3 regions of the Paenibacillus sp. FSL H3-0286 genome follow, and region 2 is predicted to be linked to each of the others. Evidence: riboswitches for the same ligand, from Rfam matches in the RefSeq annotation. Region 2 holds a riboswitch; each other region holds the start of a gene.
The links. Region 2 has a riboswitch for cyclic di-AMP ahead of MHB37_RS02660 (hypothetical protein). Riboswitches for the same ligand answer to the same signal wherever they lie in the genome.
Positions count from the first base shown of each region.

Region 1: it holds a riboswitch for cyclic di-AMP, as region 2 does, so the genes downstream of both, MHB37_RS00540 (C40 family peptidase) here and MHB37_RS02660 (hypothetical protein) in region 2, are expected to answer to the same signal.
Region 3: it holds a riboswitch for cyclic di-AMP, as region 2 does, so the genes downstream of both, MHB37_RS10795 (KamA family radical SAM protein) here and MHB37_RS02660 (hypothetical protein) in region 2, are expected to answer to the same signal.

Region 1 is NZ_CP150285.1:107,500-117,678, forward strand. It holds gene MHB37_RS00500 (sensor histidine kinase) at 1-1,254, shown strand, start outside; gene rluF (23S rRNA pseudouridine(2604) synthase RluF) at 1,244-1,945, shown strand; gene motB (flagellar motor protein MotB) at 2,059-2,874, opposite strand; gene motA (flagellar motor stator protein MotA) at 2,858-3,658, opposite strand; gene MHB37_RS00520 (hypothetical protein) at 3,865-4,158, shown strand; gene MHB37_RS00525 (4a-hydroxytetrahydrobiopterin dehydratase) at 4,387-4,674, shown strand; gene MHB37_RS00530 (cytochrome c) at 4,756-5,112, opposite strand; gene MHB37_RS00535 (GNAT family N-acetyltransferase) at 5,240-5,725, opposite strand; gene MHB37_RS00540 (C40 family peptidase) at 5,915-6,406, opposite strand; cyclic di-AMP (ydaO/yuaA leader) riboswitch at 6,412-6,554, opposite strand; gene MHB37_RS00545 (C40 family peptidase) at 6,917-7,345, opposite strand; cyclic di-AMP (ydaO/yuaA leader) riboswitch at 7,403-7,541, opposite strand; gene MHB37_RS00550 (hypothetical protein) at 7,760-8,590, opposite strand; gene MHB37_RS00555 (M1 family metallopeptidase) at 8,602-10,179, opposite strand, start outside.
Region 2 is NZ_CP150285.1:599,884-610,062, forward strand. It holds gene MHB37_RS02640 (ABC transporter permease) at 1-901, shown strand, start outside; gene MHB37_RS02645 (hypothetical protein) at 933-1,124, shown strand; gene MHB37_RS02650 (hypothetical protein) at 1,589-2,041, opposite strand; gene MHB37_RS02655 (hypothetical protein) at 2,083-2,604, opposite strand; gene MHB37_RS02660 (hypothetical protein) at 2,619-3,173, opposite strand; cyclic di-AMP (ydaO/yuaA leader) riboswitch at 3,242-3,406, opposite strand; cyclic di-AMP (ydaO/yuaA leader) riboswitch at 3,826-4,015, shown strand; gene MHB37_RS02665 (hypothetical protein) at 4,267-4,683, shown strand; gene kdpF (K(+)-transporting ATPase subunit F) at 4,810-4,887, shown strand; gene kdpA (potassium-transporting ATPase subunit KdpA) at 4,900-6,576, shown strand; gene kdpB (potassium-transporting ATPase subunit KdpB) at 6,593-8,626, shown strand; gene kdpC (potassium-transporting ATPase subunit KdpC) at 8,703-9,290, shown strand; gene MHB37_RS02690 (histidine kinase) at 9,395-10,179, shown strand, end outside.
Region 3 is NZ_CP150285.1:2,516,575-2,526,753, forward strand. It holds gene MHB37_RS10770 (hypothetical protein) at 231-398, shown strand; gene MHB37_RS10775 (hypothetical protein) at 574-765, shown strand; gene MHB37_RS10780 (YdeI family protein) at 957-1,526, opposite strand; gene MHB37_RS10785 (DinB family protein) at 1,583-2,098, opposite strand; gene MHB37_RS10790 (helix-turn-helix transcriptional regulator) at 2,182-3,093, opposite strand; gene MHB37_RS10795 (KamA family radical SAM protein) at 3,227-4,402, opposite strand; cyclic di-AMP (ydaO/yuaA leader) riboswitch at 4,536-4,677, opposite strand; gene MHB37_RS10800 (helix-turn-helix domain-containing protein) at 4,726-6,393, opposite strand; gene MHB37_RS10805 (ABC transporter substrate-binding protein) at 6,533-7,558, opposite strand; gene MHB37_RS10810 (HAD family phosphatase) at 8,085-8,747, shown strand; gene MHB37_RS10815 (mannitol-1-phosphate 5-dehydrogenase) at 8,790-9,995, shown strand; gene MHB37_RS10820 (alpha-L-fucosidase) at 10,089-10,179, opposite strand, start outside.

The DNA of each region.
Region 1 (10,179 bases), 490 kb from region 2:
GCTATACTTGCCAAAGTCAATGACGTAGCGCGAGGTAAGTTCGAACCTCCATTAAAGGTAACCTCTCGTGATGAGTTAGGTCAATTAGCCTTGCGGATTAACGCTATGACTTCTCATCTTATGCAACGCACCAATCGTCTTAAGCAGACGCTGGAAGAGAACCGGGCGGTTAAGGAGCATTTGGAATCCGTAATTAACGGTACGTCGGATGCGATTCATACGTTGGATATGGAGGGACGAATCACTAGCACTAACAGAGCCTTTGAGGAGCTGTACGGATGGAGTGCAACAGAAGTGATAGGCAATATGCCATATCTTGTACCCGCGACAGCGCTTAAGCAAGAGGAAGAGCGGCTTGACGCGTTAAGAAATGGTGCAGTTCTGCCGCCGATCGAGACAGTGAGACTTAAACGGGACGGATCATTAGTTGAAGTTAGCGTTAGTACCTCGATAATTCGAGATGAAGAGGGTTATCCCCATTCCTTTATTCACGTTTCTCGTGATATGACGGAACGCAATCGAATGGAGGAGCTGCTTAGACGCTCTGAGAAACTAACTACAGTCGGCCAATTGGCCGCAGGAGTAGCTCATGAGATTCGTAACCCTCTTACCACGTTAAAAGGATTTCTACAGCTTCAACAGGAGAAGGAGCTCTTGGTTCCGCTTCATGTAGAGCTGATGTTATCCGAGCTGGAGCGGATTAATCTTATCGTCAGTGAATTTTTAATCCTGGCTAAGCCGCAAGCCGTTCATTTTCAGGAGAAAGATCTTCGCTACATATTAGGTGATGTAGTTTCTCTATTGGATAGTCAGGCTCATCTACATGATATTCAATTTAGTACGAAATTCTCTGAACAACCTGCTACTGTACATTGTGAAGAGAACCAGCTGAAGCAGGTATTTATTAATATTGTTAAAAATGCAATTGAGGCTATGCCTGAGGGTGGCGTCATTTCAATGGAACTGTGGAACTCTGTGGATTGCGTCTTTATTGTAATCAAAGATCAGGGTGAAGGGATTCCAGAGGACGTGCTGCCTAAGCTGGGTGAACCGTTCTTCACGAATAAGGAATCGGGGACTGGGCTTGGGTTAATGATTAGCCAGCGTATTATTCAGGCTCATAAGGGTCATTTGGAAATACAAAGTGAAGTTGGCCGGGGGACAACCGTTATGATTAAGCTGCCTGCAGCTGGAGGGGTTACACCTTGGCTTAACATTAAGGATGAACGGAGTGAAGAACAACGTGAGAATTAATAAATTCATCAGTGAGACAGGATACTGTTCACGCCGAGAAGCAGACAAGCTTGTGGATGCCGGCAGAGTTACGATCAACGGAGAGCCTGCTGTGCTGGGCAGTCAGGCTGTTCCGGGCGATGATGTGCGAATAGATGGTATAGCGCTTGAAACCTCAAGCCAGACGGTCTACATTGCTCTAAACAAGCCGGTTGGGATTACATCAACCACAGAACAGCATATCAAGGGGAATATTGTCGATTTTGTAGGTCATCATGAGCGTATATTCCCGATTGGTCGTCTCGATAAGGATTCGGAAGGATTAATCTTGCTTACTAATGATGGTGATATCGTTAATAAAATTTTGCGGGCGGAAGGCCGGCATGAAAAAGAATATGTGGTTACCGTGGACAGACCCATTACGCCTTCATTTATTACCGGCATGTCGAGCGGTGTGAAAATATTAGGTGAGAAGACGCTGCCCTGTGAGGTCACGCGTATTACGGAGCGTGTCTTCCGTATTATTTTGACAGAGGGCAAAAATCGCCAGATTCGTCGTATGTGCAGCGCTTTTGGCTATGAGGTGCGAAAGCTGCAACGCATTCGGATTATGAATATTCGCCTGGGGGCATTGCAAACGGGAGAATGGCGGGAGCTGTCTGCTGATGAGAAGAAAGAGCTTGGAGCTACGCTGAACTACGAGTTACTGTAGGAATGTTATTACAATGTTACAGGTCCATATAGAATGTAGTACTCGCAACAAAAAAAGAGCTGTCCGGGGTCTAAGACCTTTGGACAGCTCTTTTTATTACCTTACGAAATTACTTATTCAGCAGAGGGAACAATCCCTGTAAACTCTTTGGATTCTTGATATTTGCGAATAATGGAAACCTCTACCCGGCGATTCTTGCTTCGGCCGGTAGCTGTGTCATTATCCGAAATAGGATGATACTCGCCGTATCCAATCGCACTAAATTTGCGCGGATTTAGATTTGTGTTCTGCAGCAAAATCTTCATGAACTGAAGTGCCCGATCCGCACTCAGATCCCAGTTGGATGAATAGTTGCTATTGGAAATCGGAATATCGTCGGTGTGCCCTTGCACTACTACATCATAATCCGGGAATTGCTGCAGCATCGTTGAGATGGATTTAGCTAATTGCCGCGAATCATCCTTAACAATGGCTTGGCCAGAGGCGAACAATGCGTTATCACTGATCGTAATCATTAGCTGAGATTGATTAAGCTTCGTACTGAGCAGATCAGTTAGACCGTTGCTCTTAATATATTGATCGAATTGTTTCTTAAGCTTCTCTAAATCCTCTTGTTCCTTTTGTCGTAGCTTTGCCATTTCTGCTTCTTCAGCTTTCTTGGAAGTAGAGCTACCCATCTTATCATTTTTCCCCAGATCTTCTTGAGTTTTACTAGGCATTGCTGCCCGCTCTTCAAGAATGCCTGTACCGCCATTAAGTGCGGAACTGAAGGCTTGACTCATCTCTTCAAATTTCTTGGCATCCGTTGCGCTCATAGAATACATAACGATGAACAGAGCCACCAGAAGAGTCATGAGGTCGGAATAAGGTAACAGCCACGATTCATCGGCATGTTCTTCATGCTCTTCGTGTCTAGTCTTTTTGCTCACCTGATCCACCGTCCTTCTCATTTAACTTAACGCGTTGCGAAGGTGTTAGGAATACAGCAAGCTTCTGATTGATGGCAATAGTAGATACACCGGACTGTATGGACAAAAGACCTTCGACCATCATCATTCGAACTTCGATTTCTTGTTTGGAGAGACGTTTCAGCTTATTAGCAATAGGATGCCATAATACGTAACCTGTAAAGATACCAAGCAAAGTGGCGATGAAGGCAGCCCCGATTGCCGCAGCCAATTTGTTCATATCACTCATATCAGCCAGAGCGGCGATGAGGCCGATAACCGCCCCGAGCACCCCAAGGGTAGGAGCATACATACCTGCCTGTGAGAAAATGAGCGCTCCTGCTTTATGTCTATCCTCTGTGGCGTGGATATCCTCCATGAGGACATCGCGGACAAAATCCTGATCATTTCCATCAATGATCATCCGCATGCCATTCCTGAGGAAGTTATCTTCTATTTCATCGACCTTTGATTCTAGAGCCAACAGACCTTCACGCCGTGTGATAGAAGCCCATTCCATGAACATAGTGATTAATTCGGGTTTACTGATTAATTTCTTTTTGATAAAAATCATTTTGAACAGACTTGGAATCTTTTTGACCTCGTTGAAAGGAAAGGCCATGAAAATAGACGCTGCCGTACCCACCAAGATAATAACGTAAGCAGCAGGTGTGGCCAAAGCATGAAGTGGAGCGTGCTTGAGGATCATGCCCCAGATTACAGCAACCAAACCAAAAATTAAACCAATTATTGTTGAAATTTCCATTTTGCACCTCGTCCGTGAGATTTAAGATGTGTTCCGACAATGCCGCGTATATCATCCTTGAAACAGCGGCAGGGCACTCTGTGCGAAACCGAATTAACGTATATTCTTATTTATCGACATCATTCGGTTTTTTGTGAAGTCATTTTTTCGGCTATAATGGATAAGGTAAGTAATTATTCATCTGTGAAGAAAACGGAGTGATATACGTGGGTGTAAAGCATGGTAGAGATTACGGTGAAATTCTAACAGATTTGACCGAAGCCGTCGGACGAATTTCCGATGGATATTTATTTTTTGAGATGGATCCGGACGAGTGGCAGGAACTACCCCAAGAATCAAAGCTGGAGGTATGGGAAGCATTGGCTGAGGATCTTTTCTTCGCGCTGGGTAATGAACCTATGATTGAAGTGGGGAGCGGCGTAATTATTTACGATAAGGACACGCATCGCATTAATATTTTAGTTGGCGAAGAGGATTTGGCTTCAGTGGTTTTGATTTAGGCAGAGGAGACGTCTGGACGTAATTTGCCCGTAGTTAGTAGCCCGTGTTAAAATTGATAAAGCCGAGTTATAATCGCTGGGATTTGTGAATACATTAAATCGAAAATATCGCCTTTATCCTGGCACATCCCTTGGACCTCAGAAGCTAAGGGATGTTTTGTTTAACGCCTAAGTCATGTAAAGGGAACTGCGCACTTTACTGCAATTTTTTGTAAGGGAGGAAACGAATTGTTATTTACGGAAGAGGAACTGCGTGAGGAGATCACCAAGCTGGAGGGATGGAAGCTGGATAATAATGTTATGGTGCGAAAATATATGTTCAGCCAATATATGAAGGGCATTGCGTTCGTTGATGAAGTAGCCACGATTTCAGAAGCCTTCGATCATCATCCACATATTACGATTGATTATAAAACTGTTACCCTGCGACTTGAATCTAATGAAGAAGATGGGATTACGGCTCTAGATCTTCGAGCGGCGCATGAATTTAATGAAGCCTTTGAAAAAAATCATTAGTTTAGCCAAAATCATAAAATAAACGCCCGTGCATAGATAGTCACCTATCTCATACACGGGCGTTTTTAGTTGCTTGATGGGTTACTTTTTCTCTGAGAGCCAGAGTGCGACGTTGGCGATCTCTTCAGGGGCTAGCTTCTCCTTAAAGGAAGGCATTTGACCACGTCCTTTGGTGACGATGCTGTAGATTTCCTCAGCGTCATGCTGGCCGCCTTCATTCTGAAGACTTGGTCCAACTCCACCTTGAAGCTGATCGCCGTGACAGGTGATACAGCTGGCTTTCACGGTTGCTTCTGCCTTTGCTGCGTCCAGTTGAACTACCGGCATCGTGGGCTTATTTTCTTCCGCTACCTCTTCTTTACCCGGAAGTGTAAACATGAGTACTACCGCAAAGGCACAGGCGGCAAAAAACAAACCGCTCATGATCCATTTCTGCATCCCAATTCGTCCCTTCTATGTAAGCTGCTCCCTACATTATAGCTTATGGTGAAGCGTTATCATAGGGTTTGTGACAAAAAAATGAACGAGAATACAATCATTCTTATGAAATATCTGGTATTTAATATCATTTGTCATAGACCATGCAATAAAAAGGTTTGTCTCCTGTAGGTGTGCGGCGTTCATACGTATCTGTAATCGTAAATCCACATTTTTGATAAGTTCGAATGGCGCGTTGGTTCCAGGTCAGGACTTCTAGATCTATCTCTCGATCAGGATAACGACTCAAGGCTGTCTGGACGATGGCATCTACGAATAGTTTGCCTAAACCATGGCCGCATAGATCGGGGCGCATCCCAACTCCTAAACGGACGACTCCTTCCATCGGGAACAACTGTGCGAATCCGCACAAAACCTCTTGTTCATTTAATATGGAGATATATTGTTCCTCCCGGAGCTGCGGATCACCAAACTCGATGCCAAGAGCCTGCATCTGCTCCCACGGCATCCAGCCATAAATATTATATGGGGGCGTATAGCTCCACTTACAAATAGCTTCTCCGTGAATTGCCTCCATAGGAACAACATGAAAAGTTACCGAGGGATTTATCATAAAGTCAACGATCTCCTTTCACGAGGACATTGCTATATTACTAATTATATACAAAATGGGGGAGGTTCGACTCAGAAACTTTATATGAGAGGAATGTTTTACAAATTATGAGAGGGGTAAATAAGTAATAAGACAAAAAAACAAGCTCTCCTCCAAGAGTTACCTTGGAAAAGAGCCTATGTACGTTACTTATTGCACATCATCATTGTCTTCCGATTCAGCAGCAACCGATTGATAAGCGTCTGTGCTCATAATGCGCTTGGCACCAACGTAGCGTTTCACGTAGTAGCTATCACTCAGAGAGCTAATCGTAACACCGCGTGAGGTAGAAGCGTGTGCGAACTTACCTTCACCGACATAAATGCCGACATGGGAGACACCTTTGCCACTTGTATTGAAGAATACAAGATCTCCGGCTCTTATATCATCACGGGAGATTGCTGTGCCCATTTGATATTGGGAACCTGATTGGTGTGGAAGGTTAATGCCAATCTTATCAAACACATACATTGTAAATCCGGAGCAATCAAATCCGTTAGTGGATATACCGCCGGATACGTATTTAGTACCGATGGCCTTGTCAATCACTTTATCCATTTTGGAATCTGCGAAAGCGCTTCCTGCTCCGATGGTGAGGATGATGGAAAAGCTTAGTACTGCTGCTGCTAACTTCTTCTTCAAAAGTGTATACCCCTTCCAAATGCCTACGAGGTTAGCTTAAGGGTTCGGTTGAAGGTCCCCTATGACCCCTCTATATAATGGAGGTCAATTCACCCAAAGTTGGTTCCCCCGTTTTCCTAATAGTTAGGAAACTCGGCTCATACTGTTGATTAGGATTAGCTTGTAATCAATACATGACAAAACCTTTGTAAATAACAACTTAATGATTACAAAAATGTTACTAAAATCTCACTGCGCTAATTGTAACAAACAGAAAGCCGCTTGGCAATCGTTTTTAACATATTAATGCAGAAAAATTGGCATTTTTACGGTAGAAAGGCATATGTAAGCGTTAATAATGACCTAATTTTTAATATAATTGCAATTTTTATCAAATAAACATGTTTCAATTGGGCTCTATTAGTGTAAAAATATATTATGGAAAAAAGAAAAACCCGAATTTGATTACGGGAATAATCAGATTCAGGTTCATATAGTTGTAATTATGAGGTTATAGTTGTGAGGAAGGTTTCAATCGAAGGCTACAGCTTGATAAGCTGAAGTACTCATTACTCTTTTAGCGCCAACATAACGATTGGCCCAGTAGGCCTGACTGAGTGAAGTGATGGTCACTCCACGCGAAGAGGACGATTGTGCGAATTTTCCGTTTCCAACATAAATGCCGACATGGGATACTCCATTGCCAAGTGTGTTAAAGAACACTAGATCACCAGAACGCAGATTGCTTTTGGATACAGCAGTTCCAACGCTATATTGAGCTTTTGATGTACGAGGTAAAGTAAGACCCACATTCTTGAATACATATTTTGTAAATCCAGAGCAATCAAATCCGGCAGTGCTTGTACCTCCGGTTTTATAGGCAACTCCAATAGTCTTTGAGATTACAGTGTCCATCTTAGAGTCGGCAAAGGCGCTTCCTCCACCAATAGATAATGCCATTACAAGTCCTAGCGCCGCAGCGACGCATTTTTTTCTTAAATTATGTCTTTTCAAAAGATGTACTCCTTCCAAGGCCTGCGAGGTTAGCTTAAGGGTTCGGTAGAAGATTCCCTATGATCCCTGTAAAGCGAGATCAATTCACCCAAAATATGGTTCCCCCACTTCCCGGTGCAAAGGAATTAGGCGTGTTAAGCACCAAGAGAATGACGTTTCGACAGTTACACTTACGATAAATACATTTAGTTATGTAGGAATCGTTTCAATTGATTACAAAATTGTTACTAATAGCACAGGACTTATTGTAACAGAGCTTTTATGATTTTGCAAATACTCTTAAGTTATCCGTAATGAGAAAAAGTCCCAGCTCCTGAATACAGGAATTGGGACCTTTTTATTATGTCAAATAAGGTTAATTTATTGTGGAAATGCTTTGCTACACCATAGATGATATTGTGCAGAGATTCCCCACATTTTTAAGAGCGTAGAAGGTAGTGGTGAGATTTGCCGTATTATAAGTGCCGGCAGGCCGGGACAGAACAGACCCGTCAGTCCGCACACTAGCAGTAAGAGCAAGCCTCCCGCACCAAGTACAATGGAAACACCTATAGCAGGAATCAGTGACCGCAAGCAGATGAACAGTGAGGAGAACATTCCTGTACCGCCGGTGTAACCAAACTGCATATATAGAAGAAACAGGTGCACGATAAAAATATATATAAGCCATGCCAATACGTATGGTACTAAATGAAGTAACAAAGTGTAGTTAAACAAAGAGGATAAGAACAGCCCGTACATTTTTGGAGCAAGCCAGTAAAGCGGCAGCAGGGTCAGCACCCATTCGATTAGGCTAAAGACTAAGACAGGTAGTCCATAGATCTTCATGCCGGGGAAAAAGAACAGCCCGCGCTCGCCCTTTCGCTCCTGGTGCAGCTCATGCAGCAATCCTGCCCTTATGAAAGGAGAAAGCAGAAGTCGCAAGACAACAAGTCCTAGAAGCATCCATAACCAAGTGCGTATCGCAGGGTCAGTATTCAAGCTGAACTGTCCCTCGATATAATACAACAGTCTGCCCATACCGCTGCCGCCGGCGTCTTTATCTGGATAGCGCAGTAGAATTGGAATAATAGCAGATCGGATGAAACCATACATAAAGTAGCCCCAGAGCAGTCGGTAGATGAAGAGCAGAATTAAAATATAAAATTGCTCCTTCATGCTTTGCCAGCCGCGGGTTATCGATGTTCTCACAATCATTCACCTCACCAGACAAGAGTTCCGAGCACGGTTTCAAGTAGTTTAGTTACACTTAACGTCCAGCGAGAGAGCGTCTTGGGCTCTATTTCCGCCAGCCTAAAGTTGTTTAAATGTTTGCTCTCCAATAAGATGGAATGCTCAGGGTCAATCTCAGCAGAGAGAAGAGGCTTATCGCTTAACAATTGAAACGTAGTCTCTGCTCCTTCACCGTTCCAGACCCGCTGCACCGAAGAGCTGTCGGCGAATGTGAATTTCACAGGAACATCAACGTAATGGGTCCCTTTGTTTGAAATCTTCACTAATGATTCGTAGCTTTGAGCATCGCCGCTGTTATTTTTTTTAAAAGTAATCGTATCTACTGAGAAGTCAGGCGCACCATCACCATAAATGTAATCATTGAAATATGCCTGCCATGATTTTTTGGTTACCTTCTCAACGACTTTCTGAAAATCTGACGTAGCGGGATGCTGGAAACGGAACTTACGAGCGTAGGAGGACATGATGCTGTTCATTGCTTTGGTACCTACCTGGCGTTCGATATCTTTAAGTACAAGCTTGCCGCGGATATAAACATTTCGGCTATAGGAATCCGCCCCTGCATATTTCCACGTTTCCAGATTTAACGGCTCAGGTATAGTCACCAGGCTGGCCTGTAAAGGCAAATTAGACTTGATACCGTATTCTTGTTCCATAAGTCTGTCTTCGGCATAGGAAGTAAAGCTTTCATCCAGCCAGGCCTCCTCGAATTCATTGCTGGCTACCATACCGTAGAAGTATTGATGGCCGATCTCATGAATGACGGTTCTTTCAAGTGAGGTATCTGGAGAAGAATCCGCGGCCCCAAAGGCTGTAATAAGGGTAGGATATTCCATTCCTCCCGCGCCGTTTCCCTCCTTAGGTGGGACGATTATAGACAGCGTAGAGTAGGGATAAGGGCCATACCATTTGCTGAAGTAGGTCAGGGCAGCCTTGGCAGCTTGAAGGTAACGCTCTTGTAAGTCTTTGTGCAGTGGGTCGAGATACACCTTAATTCGTACTCCAGGCACTTCCGGCGTAGAGAAAGCTTCCTCTGCTACTGTAAAATCAGGGGATGCAGCCCAAGCGAAGTCGTGGACATCATCGGCGTAGAACTGATATATTTTTTGATCTTGTTTGAGCTTGGCATTTTTTACAGGAAATCCGGTCGCAGCCACCGTATAGTTGGAAGGAACGGCAATCGTTACATTAAAGATGCCAAAATCACTGTAAAACTCAGAGGTCCCGTGATACTGATGCAGGTCCCAGCCTTCTTCTTTAACTCCGCGTGTGCCCTTAGGCTCGTATACACTAAGCTTAGGGAACCATTGCCCAGCCATAACGAAGTTACCTGAAGCACCCATGCGAGCAAAGATTTTGGGCAGCTGGACTTCATACTGAAGCTTAAGTGTTACACTTTCCCCACCATTAACAGGCTGAGGAAGATGTACCTTTAGAAGCGTCTTATCGTTGATATTGCCGTCATCAGGTTGAACATATTGCACTCTTTGCATTAGCGAAGTTCCCTCTGTCGTGCGCAGATCGGTCAGCGTCATATTTCCGAAGCC
Region 2 (10,179 bases):
TGATGGAGAACTAAACGGAGATGTGCAAGTTTATCTTCAAAATGCACTTCAGCAAGCAAACACACAATATATCGTTGGTGACAAGCTGACCTCTGAACAGATTGCTGCAATGTCAACACCAGTGCAGATTACTACACAACAGCTTAACGCAGGCGGTGGCAGTGAAAGCTCTCAGGAGGACACTCCGGCCATTAACTACATTATCGTATATGCCATGCTTATGTTGTTCTTTATGTCCATTATGATGACAGGCAACATGATTGCCGCTGAGATAACTTCTGAGAAAAGCTCGCGGATTATGGAGATTCTGATTACAAGTGCCTCACCTTTAGCGCAAATGTTCGGTAAAGTTATCGGTGTTTTCCTAGTAGGAATATTGCAAATTGGGATCTTTGTCGCAGCGATCGTCGTCAATTTGACGCTCCCGCATAATGCGACTGTATTGGCTGATTTTGATCTCGATTTAGGCCAGCTCAATATTAACTTGCTGCTCTATGGATTTGTCTTGTACGTATTAGGTTACTTCCTCTATGCCTTGATGTATGCGGCTGTAGGTTCGATTGTCAGCCGTACGGAGGATCTCGGTCAGGCGGTAATGCCAATCATGATGTTAGGCTTCGTAGCGTTCTATGTTCCACTGTTCAGTATCTCCAATGCAGATACTCTAGTGGTTAAGATAGCGAGTTATGTGCCTTTCACCTCACCATTAACGATGCTGCTCCGAATTGGTGTCGGCGAGGTGGCGATCTGGCAAGTCATTGTATCGCTGCTGATCCTGCTTGTGACTACCTTCATCTTCGGATGGCTGGCAGCCAAGATCTATCGTACCGGCGTACTGATGTACGGCAAACGCCCAAGTATTAAAGAAATCAGAAAAGCAATGAAAGCTTACAAGATCTAAGAAGACCTCATATAACTTTTAAGGAGTGCTAATGATGTCTACAAGCGAACAATATAACATTATGCTTTTAATGAGTTCTGTATCGCTGGCTACGGTTAGTAGAATGCTTCCGGATGGCTCCACTTTTATGGATTTCGTTCAAGGCGTATTGACTGGTGTTGCTATAGTGGGGATGTTGGCAGGATTGTGGATGTACGGTAAGGCGCGTAAGAGTAAAGTGTAATAGTAGGAACTGAATTTTCGGGGGTATCCTAACAGCCATTTATGGTTGTTGGGATATCCCCGTTTTTGAGTTGGCAATCTCTTTGTATACGAGCTGATATAGCTAACGGACCCAGCAGCACTTAAATGCAACAATCATCGAGATTTAGCAAGATATCGGACACTATAGTCGCTATTGGCATGAAAAATGGTGAATTAGTAGCTCTTTTAACCAAATAGTTGCACTGGAGTCCGATACTATGCTCAAAAGGCGATAAACGTGCAAGTAACGTCATCTGGGTCCGTAAGCCTTGTCTTGGTGGAAGATGATTAGGGCTTGCTTTAAGACGATCCAAGACGCTCATCGCTCGAGATTTTTACTGGAGTCCGAACGCCGGCCATATTTGTGGAAAAGCTTCAATTAAAGGCTCCTGAGTCCGTTAGATGCTTCATGCGCTCAAAGATCGTTTGAATTCTAGTCAGAGACTAAATTATAGAAAGATTTGCGCTCGTTAGTACATCCGCTTGGGCGGTCATCTGCTCCCGTACAGCTCTAAGCTGTGCTTTCAATGCAGGAACACTTTTTTGCAGAATAATGCTTATTTGAGAAAGAGGCAGCTTTAAGCCGTACCACAATACCTTCACAAGCTGTTCCTCCCAAGGTAATGCCTTAGCCGATAGAAGCGAGCGCCGGGCAAAAGAATCAGCACACTGGCGAATACAAGTGCGGTAAGCGTGGATAGAGAATAACTGAGGATCGAATTCATCCTGACGATATATTTTATGAAGCTCTGTGAAGGTGCGTATAGTAACCTTGTCCGCCTCATTAGATTGTTCTAACAACATGGAACTAAGTACGTAGACTTCATTAGTATACTTTTGGACACACTCTGCAAATTTAGTACTGTAGGTGGACTCGGGAGGTAAGGGGTCAGGCATGGTGAAACACGATCCTTTCAGAATGAGAGATTTGCTTGAATCTATAATATAGAAAAGTAAGAGATTGATTTATTGATGAGATCAGCGGTGTCTGGTTCCGGGCAACTGTGTTTCTGCTGGGAGGTACTGGATAAAGCTTTGGAAGGTTTGTAGTAGAGCCGTTCACTTCTGGAATTGCTCCCCCCTGCTGCAACACTGTACAGACGCCCTTGCTGAATATGCCCTGCCAAGGATTTACCCTGGAGCTTGGCCTTTAAATCCTGCAAAGCACCCTGAACTAGCTCAAGCTTAACCTGCTCCCAATCTGAACCTTCGCGGCGGACCTTATCCAGCGCTTCCTCAAGACGGCAATGACAGATAGCCCGTAAAAAAGAACTCCATTTAATGAGATCGAAATTTTTGGTGTTGGCAGAGATCAGACAAGCCCCCCAGCTGCAACCTCCCTTACAGGTGAGTTTTAGAATACCATAACGGCAGCCTTCAGCCCCTTCCATTCCATAGTGGATAGGCTCGGGTTCATCCAATACAAATACTTCAATGCGGGATAGTCTGCGCTGGTCCATAGTAGGGTTCCTCCTTAGATTTCCAAAAGCTTTAAGTCTACATGATGAGTGACACTAGCCTTTTCTACACAAGCGAGCATTTCCATTTTATTCTCACAGACTGCGGTATGCTCTAGCCATAGTCGGAACTTCTCTTTCCGTATAACAGATAGATGTAAGGGAAAGGTGCTGCGGGATCTCAAGACATACCAACCGGCGCTTACATCTTTCCAAGGCTCCTTGAAGGCTGTAAACCACGGGAGTTTTTGGTGTGATGACCAATCCTGCTGCTGCTGTTGTTCTCGAATTTTTTTATATATCTCATATACAATCTTAGAGTCTAAACAGTCTTTACAAGAAGAAGGTGTGCTGAACTGGCGAAGGGCTTGGATCTGGTTCTGGCCAAATGCATAGCCTACAATGTACCTGTGATTATGTTCTTCGAACCACAAGGCCCCGAAACAAACGTAATTTAGACTTATCGGCTCAAGCAGCCCTTGATGTATCCCTAAATAATAGTGCTTCAAAACATTCACCCCATCCAGCGTGCTATCACCTAATAAGCTCAGGTAACGCAAAAACCGCAGCAAGAGGAGGACCTCTGCTGCGGTTTTGGATTACAGGCAGATATACCTGGGCCAAAGCGTGGCGGATCAAGGGTCTCTCTCTTTACGCTTACGAGGTTAGCTGTCGGATTCGGACGGTGAGAGTCGCCCTACCTATTGAGACTTATGCAGTCTCCTTTGGATTCACCCCAAGTAGGCCAGGTGGCCTGATGGTTCCCCCGTTCCCTGCGAATGCAGGAACTCAGCGTTGATTGTTTTTCATGAATTAGATTCAACCCGAATCATACTCTTTTCAAGATTTTCTGTAAAAAACGGAAAATGTTCTTTTAGAGCAATTTTAACCATATCCTGCCGACTACGACTGAAAAACGAGGTAAATAGGTATTTATGGCGTGTTATCGCGCCTCTTTCTCGCTCAGCCTCAGCTTCTTGCGTTTCTACCTATAATGGGAATTTGCAGTATTTTCGCTCTAAAAAGGTGAATAAAATCACATGGGTTATAGATAGCGATTAAACGCTCCAAACTCGAGTAAACAAGAGATATAGAGAGATTAGATATCAAGTAAGCGCTATCTAATGGGAAAATAGTTTTTAATTTGCATTATTTTGGCATCATTCAGGTTTTACAAGTCTTCGTGCATAAGAGTATGATTACTCCTGTTTCAACGACAATCGAATATTTGATCCGCTTAATTTCCGGTAAGGAAAGCGGGGGAACCAACAATCGGCAGCCGATGTGAGAGTCGGAAGCCGATTATGGGGTGAATCCTGTAGAGGGTGTGAGTGAGCTCGCATCTATACAGGTAGGGCGACTCTCACCGCCCGAATCCGACAGCTAACCTCGTAAGCGTATGGAGAGAGGATGAGTGCAATGTGACCGCTAGCGAGCCACAGAGGAGATCCTTTGTGGCTTTTTGCTGTGCTCTTAGAAGCAAAGCATTTATGGAGGCCTCCCCTAAGAGGTCGCTAAATTCATCATTAGCGGTATTTGTAAGGCAGCGTCTAATGACGTGACACAACCGAGCTTTAGGTTGTGCCCGAAAATGACGATAGGTCAACATCCTTTCGGAGATTTTCGTTGCCTCCTTGTTGTAAATGAGCAGGAGGAGAAAAAAAGATGACGGATCAGAATGAATATGTGCTTGTATGTGCGCCTACAAAGGCGGGAGAACATTTCATTAAACTTCTGAAGTTCAGGGGTATTAAGATGGCGGGATTAACCAACAATGTGGCTGAGAAAGCTTTACTTGAGGAGCTCGGGATTGAGCAGGTTATTCTAGTGGATACCCGCCATCAGAGCACTTGGTTTCGCCCATCGTTCCCGGTAGGCAGGGTATATCTGTTTGAGAGCAGCTTTCCGCTTTGCTGCCGCTATATTCAGATGTGCCGTACCTGGACGACACAGCCGATTTTTGTGATTACAAGTTCAATAAATCCTAGATTGGTCTATAAAAGACTTGGTGCGAGCTATGTAATCTATTCCCATAGTGGTGATGCTGATTTTCTAATCGATAGATCACCTCATCAAGGATAATGGAAGGAGTGCGGAAGATATGATGGATCTGTATATGGTGGCTTCGTTAGCTGTAATTTACGGGTTATTTTATGGCTTTATGCGCTGGTGCGCAGGTGTAGTTGAGGATACGGGGAGGGATAAGCTGTGATTCTAGTAATCGCTGTTACCCTACTGTTGTTTATATATCTGGTTTACGCGTTGATTCATCCTGAGAAATTTTAAGGAGGGGCATTCATGGGCATTTTGCAAATAGTCGTCGTAATTGTAATTCTCATCTTGCTGGTCAAGCCGATGGGAACGTATTTATATCATGTATTTTCTAACGAACCGAATCGTACGGATCGCTGGTTTGCAGGCACAGAGAAAGGTATTTATAAGCTGATCGGCCTGAAAAAACGGGACGGAATGTCCTGGAAGAAGTATGCACTCAGCTTTGTTTTAACTAATATCGTACTGGTTGCTTTCAGTTATATTTTTCTAAGATTACAGCGGGGATTGCCGCTGAACCCGAATGGAATTGCCGATATGGAACAGACGCTTTCATTCAATACGGTGATCAGCTTTATGACCAATACGAACCTGCAGCATTATAGCGGGGAGACGGGACTATCGTATTTTTCACAAATGGCAGTCATCACGATGATGATGTTCACGTCTGCAGCGAGCGGATTTTCTGTTGCGGTTGCTTTTGTCAGAGGGATTACAGGACAGAAATCAGTCGGGAACTTTTTCGAGGACTTCGTAAAAGCACATATTCGTGTATTCATTCCATTAGCTCTGCTAGTTTCATTGGTGCTGGTAGGATTGCATGTGCCACAAACGCTCAAGCCATCGCTTGAGGTCACTACACTCGAAGGGCAGACGCAACAAATCGCTATCGGTCCAGTCGCTTCTTTGGAATCAATTAAACACTTAGGTACGAATGGTGGCGGCTTCTTCGGAGCCAATTCAGCGCATCCTTTTGAGAACCCTAATCCACTTACGAACGTTCTGGAGATTCTCTCTATGTGGATGCTGCCAGCCTCTCTGCCATATATGTACGGATTGTTCGCTAAGAACAAACGTCAGGGCTGGGTGATTTTCACAGCAATGATGACCTTGTTCGTACTACTGCTGGGATTGAATTATTATGCGGAAACCAAAGGCAATCCAGCTATCAATGCGCTGGGGATCGAGTCTTCGCAAGGCAGCATGGAAGGTAAAGAGGTACGTTTTGGTATCCCGCAATCTTCGCTGTTCACTTCGGTAACAACGGCAGCTACGACAGGTAGTGTTAACAATATGCATGATACGCTGACACCGCTGGGTGGCATTACCCCTCTGGCCCTAATGATGCTCAACAACGTCTTCGGGGGAAAAGGTGTCGGACTAATCAATATGCTGATGTATGCCATCATGGGTGTCTTCTTATGTGGACTAATGGTTGGCAGAACACCAGAGTTTCTCGGGCGAAAGATAGAAGCCAAGGAGATGAAGCTAATTGCGATTGCTATCCTTGTGCATCCGTTCATTATCCTTGTACCAACAGCAGGTGCGTTCTTAACGGACTTGGGCAACGGTGCCATCACGAATCCCGGATTCCATGGACTTAGCCAAGTGTTATATGAATATGTCTCTTCTGCCGCGAACAATGGTTCAGGATTTGAAGGGCTTGCGGACAACACCACCTTTTGGAATGTTACAACCGGGATCGTAATGCTGCTTGGCCGTTATGTCTCTATAATCGCGATGCTGGCAGTTGCAGGCTCACTGATCCAGAAGAAGCCAGTTCCTGAGACGATTGGCACATTCCGCACAGACAATGGTCTGTTCACCGGAATTCTGATTGGTACCGTTGTAATTATCGGGGCTCTGACGTTTCTGCCAGTCATTGTGCTCGGCCCGATTGCAGAATATTTGACCTTACGGTAGGAAGAGGGAGAACAAGATGAGTACTGTAAAAAGAAAAAAGCTGCTGACGGGACCCATACTCCTAAGCGCTGTAAAGGATAGCTTTATTAAGCTTAACCCGGTGACGTTAATTAAAAATCCGGTCATGTTCGTAGTCGAAATCGGTACGATTATTGTATTGCTTATGGTACTGGCCCCCGGATATTTTAATGCAGAGAAATCGGTAGGCTTCAATATCACAGTGTTGTTCATTCTGCTATTCACAGTGCTGTTTGCCAACTTCGCTGAAGCGCTGGCTGAAGGCCGCGGGAAAGCCCAGGCGGATTCACTCAAGAAAACGAAACAGGATATCACAGCTAACAAACTCGTTGGAGGGTCTGTGAAGACCGTTTCTTCTTCCGAGCTTCGTAAAGGAGATATTGTCATCGTCAGTCAGGGAGAACTTATCCCTGGCGATGGTGAAGTAATTGAAGGGCTGGCCTCCGTAGATGAATCTGCAATTACAGGTGAATCTGCACCTGTTATTAAGGAAGCCGGCGGAGATTTTGGCTCAGTCACAGGCGGCACCCGGGTAGTCAGTGATGAGATTAAAGTCAAAATTACCAGTGATCCCGGTGAGTCATTCCTGGATCGGATGATCTCCCTCGTTGAAGGGGCGAAACGTCAAAAGACACCCAATGAAATTGCACTAAATACACTCTTGATCAGTCTGACGTTGATTTTCCTGATTGTAGTAGTGACCTTGCGGCCAATTGCGACTTATCTGGGCGTTGATCTAGATATTCCTGTTATGATCGCCTTGCTGGTCTGTCTGATCCCGACCACAATCGGGGGACTGCTCTCCGCTATCGGGATAGCAGGGATGGACCGCGTCACACAGTTTAATGTCCTTGCTATGTCAGGGAAGGCCGTTGAAGCTGCCGGCGACATTAATACAATGATTCTAGATAAGACAGGTACGATTACTTTCGGAAACCGGATGGCGAGTGATTTTGTGCCTGTTGGAGATGAAACGGAAGCTGAGCTTACGGCTTGGGCAGCTATTAGTTCGCTAAAGGATGAGACTCCGGAAGGACGTTCGGTTATTGAGCTGGCTAAGAAGCTGGAGCGCAGCTATGACAGCAAACTTGCTGAAGGCGGAGAGTTCGTAGAGTTTAAGGCTGAGACCCGGATGAGTGGTATAGATCTACTTGATGGACGATCTGTTCGTAAAGGGGCAGTCGATTCCGTGAAGAAATGGGTACAGTCGAAGGGCGGAGTCATTCCCGCGAACCTCGACAGTAATTCCGATGCTATCGCTCGGATGGGGGGGACCCCGCTTGCTGTTGCGGTAGACAACCGGATTTATGGACTTATTTACTTAAAGGATACGGTTAAGCCAGGGATGAAAGAGCGGTTTGATGAGCTGCGAAAAATGGGAATCAAGACTATCATGTGTACAGGGGACAATCCGCTGACCGCAGCTACTATTGCCCGTGAAGCAGGGGTAGATGATTTTATTGCAGAGAGTACACCTGAGGATAAAATAGCGGTTATCCGCCGTGAGCAGAACGAAGGCAAGCTGGTGGCAATGACTGGTGATGGTACGAATGACGCACCTGCCCTTGCCCAAGCTGATGTGGGCTTAGCGATGAACAGTGGGACTACAGCCGCTAAGGAAGCAGCAAACATGGTTGATCTGGACTCCGATCCCTCGAAGATCATTGAGGTTGTAGCTATTGGTAAACAGCTACTGATGACGCGGGGCGCGTTGACAACGTTCAGTATTGCGAATGATATCGCTAAATACTTCGCAATTATTCCGGCAATGTTCATGCTCGCTATTCCTGAAATGGAAGCCCTGAATGTCATGGGATTGGGTTCACCTAGCTCGGCAATTATATCTGCATTAATATTTAATGCGATTATTATTCCGCTGCTGATCCCATTGGCTATGAAAGGTGTCTCGTATAAAGCGATGAGTTCTACGAAGCTGCTGGGACGTAATATTTTTATCTATGGTTTAGGTGGAGTAGTCGTTCCTTTTGCGGGCATCAAACTTATTGATTTGCTCGTAAGTGTATGGATATAACAACGGATTGACTAATCATTGAAAGGGTGAAAGCATCGTGAATAACAGAAAATCGATTGCGGACGCTGAAGAACAGTTGTCATCATCGAAGGGTGCTAATTTCTTTATTATATTACGGCTATGTCTAGTGTTTGTTGTTCTTTGCGGAGTGATTTATCCTCTGACTACTACAGCGATTGCTCAAGTTCTGATGCCATCGCAAGCAAACGGCAGTCAGCTGAAGAATGACGCTGGAGTAGTTGTGGGCTCAGAACTCATCGGGCAAAGCTTTACGGACCCGGCATTATTCCATGGCCGTGTATCCAGCATTGATTATAAAGCGGAAGCTTCAGGCTCCAATAACTACGGCCCATCCAACCTGGATATGCTGCAGCGGACGAAGGATTCCATTACACAGTGGCAGCTGGATAATCCGGATGTGCCTGTAAACAAGCTGCCGGTTGATTTAGTAACCAACTCAGGTTCAGGTCTTGATCCGCATATCACTCCTGCGTCAGCAATCGTGCAGATTCCCCGGATCAGTAATTTGACCGGGATTCCAGCTACGCAGCTGGAAGAGCTAGTGAATAAGCAGACCGAAGGTCGCGATCTAGGACTGTTTGGTGAAAAGCGGATAAATGTTCTGAAGCTGAACATGGAGCTGCAGAAATTAACGAACAAATAAATATAGCTAATATCCCTGCCCGATTGTTCAAACTGGGTCAGGGATATCTTGCTTTCTGGCATAGAAGAGTGAATGGATGAACGGGTTATTAAGGAGTGGTCTTGATGGGAACATATCGGAGGAAGACGCCGGAGGAACTGCTGCTCTCTATTTATGAGCTGCATCGTGGACGCCTGAAGATCTATATAGGTCCGGTCAGTGGATCAGGCAAGACCTATCAGATGCTGCGTGAGGGTCAGGCGCTGAAAGCACAGGGCATCGATGTTGTAATCTGTGCGGTTTCAACCAACCAGAGTCCAGAAACAAGGGATCAGCTGGGTGACTTGGAACGGATTCCAAGTATTCATTGGTTTCAGAAGGAGATCGAGAAGAAGGATCTGGACGTGGAGGCCATTGTGGCACGTAATCCAGAGGTTGTACTGACCGATGGATTGGCTCATCATAATCGCGAGGGTGCGGAGAGATCAACTAGGCTGGAGGATATCAAATATTTATTGGGCTGTGGAATTAGTGTCATCACAACTGTAAACGTATACGAGCTGGAGGGCGCAGCAGATCTTGCGCGGAAGTGGACGGGGATTGAGGTGGAATATTCCTTGCCTGCGGAAGTGCTCACCCTTGCAGATGATATCGTTCTAATTGATGTGACTCCGGAAAAGATACTTCAACGTTTGTCCGAAGGACATTTGGGCAAGAAGCAGCGGACTTCGCTTTTTAACAAAGGGAATCTAAGCAAGCTGCGGGAGCTGGCGCTGAGAATGGTTGCGGAGGATGTTAATGGTTCGCTGGAGAAGCATCGGGAGGAGCAAGGATTGCTGGGGGCTTCGGGGATTGCCGAAAAAGTGTTGGTGTCCGCACAGTATTATTGGAATGGCTCGATTCATATCCG
Region 3 (10,179 bases), 1.9 Mb from region 2:
CAGGAGTCCAGCGAATGATCATTCTTCGGCGTATCGGACTCAGCAGACCTTATAAGCAGGAAAATCCGCCAATTGGAGTATTATCGGACCGCATAGCTCCTAATGGCGGAAAAATCACCGTATAAGAGCCTGATTCTAAGAAATAGCTGCGCTGGAGTCCGATGAGTTACTGAAAAGGCGATAAATTAGTAAATAGCGTCATTGGAGTCCGAAAGCCTCAGCAGGAGATCATGGTAGCAGTAGCAGTAGCAGTAGCAGTAGCAGTAGCAGTAGCAGTAGCAGTAGCAGTAGCAGTAGCAGTAGCAGTAGCAGTAACAGTAGCAGTAGCAGTAGTAGCGGTAGCAGTAGACCCAGCGAATGATCATTCTTCGGCGTATCGGACTCAGCAGACCTTATAAGCAAGAAAATCCGCCATTTGGAGTATTATCGGACCGCATAGCTCCTAATGGCGGAAAAATCACCGTATAAGAGCCCCTTTCTAAGGAATAGCTGCGCTGGAGTCCGATAAGTTGGTGAAAAGGCGATAAATTAGTAAATAGCGTCATTGGAGTCCGAAAGCCTCAGCAGGAGATCATGGTAGCAGTAGCAGTAGCAGTAGCAGTAGCAGTAGCAGTAGTGGTAGCGGTAGCAGTAGACCCAGCGAATGACCATACTTCGGCGGTATCGGACTCAGCAGATCAGCGAATGATCATTCTTCGGCGTATTGGACTCAGAAGTCCAGCGAATGATCATTCTTCGGCGTATCGGACTCAGCAGACCTTATAAGCAGGAAAATCCGCCATTTGGAGTATTATCGGACCGCATAGCTCCTAATGGCGGAAAAATCACCGTATAAGAGCCTGTTTCTAAGAAATAGCTGCGCTGGTGTCCGATGAGTTGCTGAAAAGGGGATAAATTAGTAAATAGCGTCATTGGAGTCCGAAAGCCTCAGCAGGAGATCGTGCATCTAGCGCAGCTTAATAATCTAGCAGACGTCCATTATCATGCCATTGCCCGTACATTTTATTTTCTTTAGTGTTTGCAATGAATTTGTCTAATTTACTCTTAAATAAATCTGGCTGATGTTTATTGCTTTGGATCGTGTCGATCCGAACTCTTTTATAAAGGGCTGGAAAGGCTGTGAAATTCTCATATACTTGACTGTCCTCTTTTAGCCTTTGCTCTATAATCTTATCTACTATAAAAGAATCAGGGTTCATATCAGGAAGTACCCGTTTTCCTTCAGCACTCATTAACCCCAGCTTTTCGAGGCGGCGGACACGCTCTTTATTCAATTCAGTCCAAGAGCTTTTGTTGCTTCGGGGAGAGAGTCTTTGCGCCAGCTCCGTTTCCGAAATTTTCTTTTTCACTCCATCGATCCATCCAAAACACAAACATTCCTCAACTACGTCCAAATATAGCAACGTTTCTGGGTTTGGCGTCATACTAACGAGTACCCAACAAGATTTTTCAGTCTTAGAATTCTCCTGCAGCCAAACTCTTAAATCTTCTCTCGTTTTTACTGTAATTAGATTTTTAATCTCCATAATTAAAATACAATTTCCTTTCTAGGTATGGAGTGGAGCGTCTTGCCCATCCGAGATTAATTTGCTTCCGCAGGAACCTGATACCAAAAAAGAGCATAGTCATTCATGGTGGAAGCATGGCCTAACTGCCGTAACATAGTAGATACATTGCCTCTATGATAAGTCCCGTGATTGGCGACTTGCAACACAATTTCTGATAGGCGTGTTTGGCGGATTCCGGCGAATGGATTGTCAAGCAGAATGGTTTGCTCCAAATCGGATTGGTTGTGTAACCATGCTTTGTATTGTTCTGATAGCTGGGCAAAGATATTTACGTATTCATCCACAGAATCTAGAATGCTCAAATTTAGCGGGATACTTTGTTGAAAAGCCTCTGGCATGGCAGTGCCTGTTAATACAAGATACCACATCGTATCAACCGCATAGATATGGCTAAGGGCATGAGCGATGGTGGGAAATGAGCTGTTCACTTCTTGACTTAGCACAGAAGGCGGGAGTTCCTTGATTCTCCCCAGGATAGTTTGGTTTGCCCATGTGTGGTATTTAAACATTTCTACTGGATAATTTGTCATTCGTACATTCTCCTTTTGAATGGTCATGGATTTGTTTTTTGTTACTGTAGTTAATATAAAAGAAGAAGTATGACATCAGACTGTCATACTTCTTCATAAAGTTTGAGTGTGTTTTGAAGCTGCTCTTTTAAAATACCTCGCAATGCAGGGGGTTCGAGGACTTCGGCGCCGCTGCCAAAACTCAGCAGAATGGACCAAAGCCAACGTGCTTCCAATGGCTTATACACAGGAATTCGCATCGTCATGCTTTTATCGGAATGAAATTCCTTGTCGACTTGATGAAACTGATCCAAAGCTTCTGCCAAAGCCTCAGGGCCTACCCGGATCACTATTTCCTCCACCTGATCTGCCCCGTTTGAACAGCCAGCCTCTTTGGGTAACTCATGTTGCGAATGAAAGGTATCCTGCGTCAGGAACAAATTCAGCATCCGGGAAAGTCGGAACTCCCGATAGTCCTGCCGTGTCCGGCAATAACCATAGATGTACCAGTTGCTATATTTAAAATGAAGCTTTACTGGTTCCATTTCACGGGTTGTACGTTCATTTTTTACACTGATGTAATCAAAACGGACAACATTTCGTTCCGATATAGCCGCACGTAAAAGAGGAAGTGCGTCAGGATCCGTACGCCGGGTTTCAAGATCCACCGCGAGACTAGAGGTCTGTGGCTCCGTTCCAATCGTTTGCAGCCGTTCAATGGTTCCTTGCGTATGCTCATCTTCAAACACGGAAGAAAGACTGTTAAGTACAGTAATCAGAGAAGTGACATCATACGAACGGAGCAGGCTTTTATCCATTTTATATCCGTCCATGATGCCATATCCACCTTTAGTACCCTGATACGATACGACCGGGATGCCAGCGGCACAAATCACATCGATATCCCTATAGATTGTTCGCTGGGAAACCTGAAACTCTTCAGCCAGCTTGGAGGCAGATAAAACTTCGTGGTTCAATAGCTTGTAGATCATAGAAATCAATCGTTCCAATTTCATGTGTGCATTCCCACCCATTAGTCCATTTCGTGTTACAGCGTGATTATATCATAGATTTTTTCGGGCTAATTTTGGGAGGGAGGAGTTTTGTTGTTGGCGATGAAGAAATATCCTATGACAGAGTCGATTAAATCTATTTACAGATTAAATCCGCAGGCTCGCCTGATAAATCATTAACAGAAATAATAGCATCGTTTTTTTTCACAGGTGGGGTCCAATATTGCTCATTCCCAGGCAGGTCATCGAACCATTCGGCGTCCTTTGGACAATCTAGAATCATAAATTTTCCGTATTCCTGATCTCTGGATTGATGGTATTTGAGATAGGCTTTTCCGTTATCAATGGCGAGAATTTCTATTTTTCCTGAGGTGTGGCTCATGGATAAGCGTACTCTTTTGCCAAGTCCTGAGGTTCTGGCTTTGGCTTCTTCTACAATTTGATAGACTTGCTCGAGCGGTAATACGAAATCTCGGTTTCCGGCTACGGGCCGGTTCACAAAGAAGTAGTAGGGTGTAACGCCAGCCCATGAAAGCCGGTCCAGTAGTTCCCCTAAAATAACGGGATCATCGTTGATGCCTTTGAGGATGGGGGTCTGATTTACGACAATTGCCCCTGCGTTGTGGAGAGCTTTAAATGCTTTTTTGGCTTCAGGTGTGATTTCACGAGGATGATTGATGTGCGCCATAACATAGATTCGTTTGTCTTCGGTAGAGTAAGTACGAATCAGCTCCAGCAGCTCTTCGTCTTCAGAGATCCGCATCGGATTAAATACGGGAATTTTGGAACCCAGTCTAATAATCTTAACATGCTCAATGCTTCTTAGATTTTCAATAATGGATCTTAGCTTCGGTGTGGAGAGAATTAAACTGTCCCCGCCCGTAAGAAGTACGTTGTTAATCTCCGGATTATTTGCGATATACTCCAAGCCCGGAGAGACATCAGCCATCGCCTCTTTCACGTCATTTCGGAACAGACGCTTACGGAAACAGTAGCGGCAATAAGCCCCGCAGACCTCGGATACAATCAGTAGTGCAGTGGTTCTATACTTGTGCTGACAACCAGGTACCACATAATTCGTGTCCTCATCGGAGGCGTCCCAGCGCCCATACTCCAGCAGTTCACCTTCGTTAGGAATAACCAGCTTACGGATGGGATCATTTGGATCATCCCAGTTAATTAAAGACAGATAGTAGTCATTTACACGAAAAACAAATTTGTCCGTAATTTCTTTCAGATTCTCTTTTTCCAGCTCAGACAACATAGCTATTTTGTTAATATCCGTGAAGTACTTTACCTTTTGCACGTACATCTCTCCTTTGTCTCGTAGTGTGAGAAATGAGGGAGCCTTAGTGTCAAAGGCCAATCTACTGCCAGCAGGGTCCAAAAAAGCACAAAAAGAGACCCTTAGCAAGGGTCTCTGGTTATGTAAATAACATGAAAAGCAGACCCATCCACTGCTGACGAGGTTAGCTGACGGACTCGGGTAAGATGGTACCCTACATTCTAATGCTCAATGATTCGCCCCAATTAACTGGTTCCCCCGCTTTTCAACTGTAAAAGTTGGAAATTAAGCGTAGATAAAGTATACCCTATCAAGTTTTGAAAAGTCAAAAGAGAATCCTAGATTCACTTTCAATTGCTAGCGCTACTTCCGCCGAGTAGTTTAGGCAACAGCGTTAGCAGCTTCTCCCGGGTTAACGCATCACTAGAGTTCCATTTGCTTCCGTCGAGCAGATAAACATGTCCTTGACGTACTGCCGGGAGATTGTTCCAAAGTGAACTGTCTAGTAATCGTTCCATCGCAGCTCGCGAGTCTTTGCGTTCCGGAATGAGCATGAAGATATGATCTCCGGCGTAGGCAGGCAGTCGTGTTGGATCAACTTCGGCGAACCCTAACTCTTCGTCCAATATGGCCTGGATCTCTTCGGTCGGTTGTAATCCACATGGGGCATAAAGCGCAGTGGAGAATCCGGACATTCCCATAGCATACAGATGATCTCCATGATCATAGACCAAAGCAGAGGCGGTTTCTCCAACTTGGAGGGTTGTCGTGTAAAGCTGCTGCCACATGGCAGCGTTTTTGATTGTGAATGACTCCAGCCATGCTTCGGCTTCGCGCTGTTTACCTAGCCAACTGCCTAGTGTCCGCATTCGTTTGTCGAGAGATGCAAATGAATCAAAGGTGAGTGTCGGAGCGATACCAGAAACTGCTCTGTAGGCTCTTTCATCACTATTTGCCAAAATGATCAAATCTGGGTTTAGGGAAGCGGTCAACTGCGGGTCCAGTGGAAACCCGACGTTGGCGAGCTTCTTAAGCCGATGTTTATAGACGCTGTTCCGGGCGAACGCTTCATCTCCACCGATAGGCTTTACGCCTAACGCGAGAAGGTCGCCAAGTGTTTCGCCATGATAGACAATACGTTTCGCTCGCTCTGGAATCTCCACCTCATGACCCGTCCAATCCTTGACGGTAAGCTTACGACCTTTCTGATGTGCATATTGTCCGGGTGTAACTCCGGTTTTTTGCCGAAAGCGGCGGCTGAAATAGTATTCGTCCGAGAAGCCGACCAGTCTGGCGATTTCCCGCAGTGGTTCAGTCGATTCCTGCAGGAATCGTTTGGAATGATTAATGCGCAGATCCGTCAGGTATTCAAGCGGCTTTTTACCCGTAAGCTGCTGAAAAATCGGTGTATATTGCCAGATTGATATTCCCGCCAGTTCAGCTAACTGCTTCACGGTGATACTCTCTGTATAATGCTCCTGAATGAATGTTATGGTCTTTTCTACGGATTCCGTAGGACTTGGCAGGTGTTTGGAAGGGTAATTATGCTCAAAAAGTAGCAGCAGCAATTCTTGGAATTTTAATTGTCGCTTGAATTGTTGTACATCATCGGTGTTATTCCTGTTCATGAGCAGGTCTTCGACTAGTCGGATTACCTTGGTGAACGGGTGCACAATTAACTCCCGTCTGCCGGAAAGCAGCTCTCCAGAATATCGTTTAGGATGCTCGGTTGTATAGATTGCTGTAAAGGTGATGAGGTAATAATACAACGTCAGCTCCTGGTTGTTCGTACTATAGGAGATTCCAGGAGATAGTAGATAACATTTATCCGTACTTAGTATCACGCTTTGATCATCGAGGTTCAATTGTCCGTTCCCTCCAGTAAATATGAGAAGGGTATAGTCCTGGGTTGTACGCGTTATAGAGCTTGAATCGGCAGCTTGAATCATCAGTTTGGCCTCGTTTAGCTGAAATAGCAGAGAGTGGAGTGGGGGGCAGGACGATGATGTATGCAGCATGGGTTCAGCCTCCGTTCATTTGGTGAGAATGATTATCAATGAATTCATTGTATATAAAAAAAAGAAGCATATCAACAGCTGTTGACATGCTTCTTGCAGTTTTTTATCAGCCTTGTGTTAAACTCTTCATCACAGAAGGTTATTTCATATTCAATAGCTGTGGAATTTCGCCAAGCAGCCATTCTCTTGTTGTCGCATCACTTGAAGTCTTCATGATGTCTTGTGTATAGACATATCCGTTCTTGACGGCAGGAAGGCTCTTCCAGATAGGGCTCTTTAATAGATTCTCTGTGGATTGTTTTGCTTCTTCTGCCACTGGAGTCAAGAGGAATATCCGGTCTCCGGCATATTCTTTCAGGACTTCCATGGATACTTCCTGGAACCCTTTACCTTCATCAAGGATCTTCTGAATAGCTGGAGTTGCCTTGAAGCCATTCTCCCCATAGAGTACCTGTGAAAGTCCGGTTGCTGCCATTATAAACAGTCTGTCTCCTGGATAATAAGTGAAGACCGCAGCCGTTTCGCCCTCTTTCATGCCTGCGGATTTCAATTGCTTCCACATGTTCTCTTCAGCGGTTTTATACTGTGCAAGCCATGCTTCTGCTTCAGTCGTTTTCCCAACAATTCCACCAATGTCCAGCATACGTTCCTGGAGTGGGGCAAAGGTATCAAATATTATAGTGGGTGCAATTTTGGAGAGCTGCTCGAAATCAGCTTCATCTGTGCCCGCATAGATGATCAGGTCAGGCTGAAGCTCCAATGTTTTTTCCAGATTGATAGGGAAGCCTACATCCTCCACACCTTGTAATTGATCTTCAAAAACCTGGCCTTCACCCATAGAAAGAGGATAACCTACCGCCTGCACACCAAGTGCGAGCAAATCGCCATAAGTTTCTCCAGAATAGATAATTCGCTGTGGATTCACCGGAATCTCTACAGTATGCCCTATGTAATCTGTATAGAAGCGGGTAGTCGCTGCTGCTTCATCTGTACTGCTATCTGAGGGTTCTGCTGAAGGTACCGCGGTTGCAGCGGAAGAGTTCCCGGTTGCGTTCACCGTACTATTGGCAGAGGATTGTTCCTTTGAGTTTCCGCACGCCAGTAGCAATGTACTCAGCAAAAATAGTACACATACCACAGCGAAGGACTGTCGTACCTTGTTCATATCTTATTGCCTCCCTATTATATGTAACGACCACCAATAATGATAATCATTCTCGATTAAAATATATCATAAATTAAAGCCTCTTTTTACTCAATGGACAAAAAATAACCCCGTAATTTGATTTGTACAATCAAGTAAAAAGGATGTGTTTAAAATTATTTTGAATTATTTTTAGCTGCTTGGAAAAATACTCTAAATAACAGCAATCGAGAGAAAGAGAGGGAGCTTGTCTTCATAATAAACTTGGCAAAGGAATCCCTTGAAGCACATAGGATTGTGGTGTTTTTTTGAATCTGATTACTGTTATGTATTAAGAAGTTCAGGTGATGAAAAAATCCAGGTTTGTCCACATTGATTGTAATCGTTATCATTACGTGGCATGTTATCTACCGTGCTTGACGTCAGTAGAAGGGCTTTGTTATGGTTTTTATAGTCAAACGCAAGCCGAAATAGCTTTTTGTAGAATATGCAGAAGGTTTTGCGTAAGATATTCTAACCAAACATAATACGAGGGAGATGGTTGATTGTGATCAAAGGAATTATTTTTGATTTTGACGGAACGATTATCGACACGGAGACTGCTTGGTACACCGCATTTAACGAGGCTTATGCAGAATATGGAGTGGATCTGACGCTTGAACAATATTCCACCTGCATCGGCACGAGCTTGAACAGTTTTAATCCTTATGAATATTTAATGACTGATCTTAAGCTAGCGATTGACAAAGAAGAGTTCAGTAAGGCTGTTAAACAGAGACACAGCAAACTTATGGAGCTTGAAACAATACGACCAGGCATTCAGCATTATCTTGATTCCGCCAAAGCAGCTGGACTGCGCATAGGGCTGGCCTCAAGTTCTTCACTGGAATGGGTGGAAAAATATCTGAATCAATTGGGTATTCGCGAGTATTTCGAATGTGTTCGGACTGCCGACCATGTGGCAAAAGTGAAACCAGATCCGGAGCTATATAACCAAACGTTAGCTTGTCTTGGAATCACAGCTGATGAGGCGGTTGCTATCGAGGATTCACCGAATGGATCTAAGGCAGCGGCAGCAGCTGGCATCCGTTGCATTGTGACGCCTAACGAAATTACTAATTTTCTTGAATTCGATAAGCAGCACCATAAAATTGATAATCTAAGTCTTCTTGAATTTGATCATGTAGTTACTCAACGTTGCTTCGTATAGAGAAACCGAGAAACTAAGTTCAAATTAAAGGGGGATACCAAATTGAGAGCCGTACATTTTGGAGCAGGCAATATTGGCAGAGGTTTTATTGGGCCTATGTTGTCGGACTCCGGTTACAATGTTTGTTTCGTCGGAAGAAATAAGAGTAAAATTGCCCAATTGCAAAAACGTGGGCAATATCCTGTCACCCTAGCTAACAAGAACAGGGACAGCTTTATCGTTGATAATGTTACAGCAATCAATCTGAATGATACTGAGGACGTTACTAGAGCTATAGCAGAAGCTGAAATTGTGACAACTGCCGTCGGAATATCCGCTTTAAAAGATATTGCTGAGACCATTGCGCAGGGCATCGAACGAAGGCTTGAAAATAGCAGAAATCTCAACCCTCTTCATATCATTGCCTGTGAGAATGGGATTGGAAGCAGTCAGAAGTTGAAAAAATCAGTTTATCGGCATATGAAGCAATCCTTCAAGGAACTTGCCGACCGCAATGTAGCTTTTCCCAATGCGATGGTTGACCGGATTGTACCTATGCAGAAAAATACAGATTCACTTGAAATCCTCGTTGAACCTTTCAGTGAGTGGGTTATTCCCCGCAGTGGAATGATTGGTAATTACAATGAAATTAAAGGCGTCCATTATGTGGATTCGCTGGCGCCATACCTCGAACGGAAGCTATATACTGTGAATACAGGTCATTGCAGTGCAGCCTATTTTGGATACCTGGAAGGTTATACTAGCATTCAAGAAGCGATGTCTGATCCCGAAATCAGAGCTCGTGTTCACGGGGTGCTTAAGGAAACAGGGGCCTTATTGGTGCATTTATATGGCTTCAAGCCCATAGAACATGACCGGTATATAGAAAAGATGATGGAACGATTCACTAACCCCAACTTTAACGATAAAATTACACGTGTCGCCCGCTCCCCGCTTCGCAAGCTTTCACCTAATGATCGACTCGTAAAACCGGCAATGCTTGCTCATGAACTTGGTTTTGAGACTTCACATTTAGTCTCAGCTATTGCTTCTGCACTTTATTTTGATCATGAAAAAGATCCAGAAGCCTTACAGCTTCAAGCGGACATCCGAAACCACGGGCTAAGTGAAGTCATTGCTGCACAACTAAAAATCCCCACGGAGCATCCGCTTCATGGTCGCATTATTTTGGAGTCCAACAAATTACGCGCGAGATATCCTCATAGGACTAGAATGAAGACAATAAGCGTCAGGGTACCCTACTTTTAATATAAAACGATGGTTATAAACCTATAAAAGAGTGTTCTCTGCTGGATGGGCAAGAACACTCTTTTTATAGGTTACGAAGTTCTGTAAGTGTCCCTAATCCAATTCAATCCGCAGAACAACCGGAGTCTCACTGCGAACCGAGGTCGTTTTTATAACCAAGGCTTCATCGGTTCTTTCCCATGCA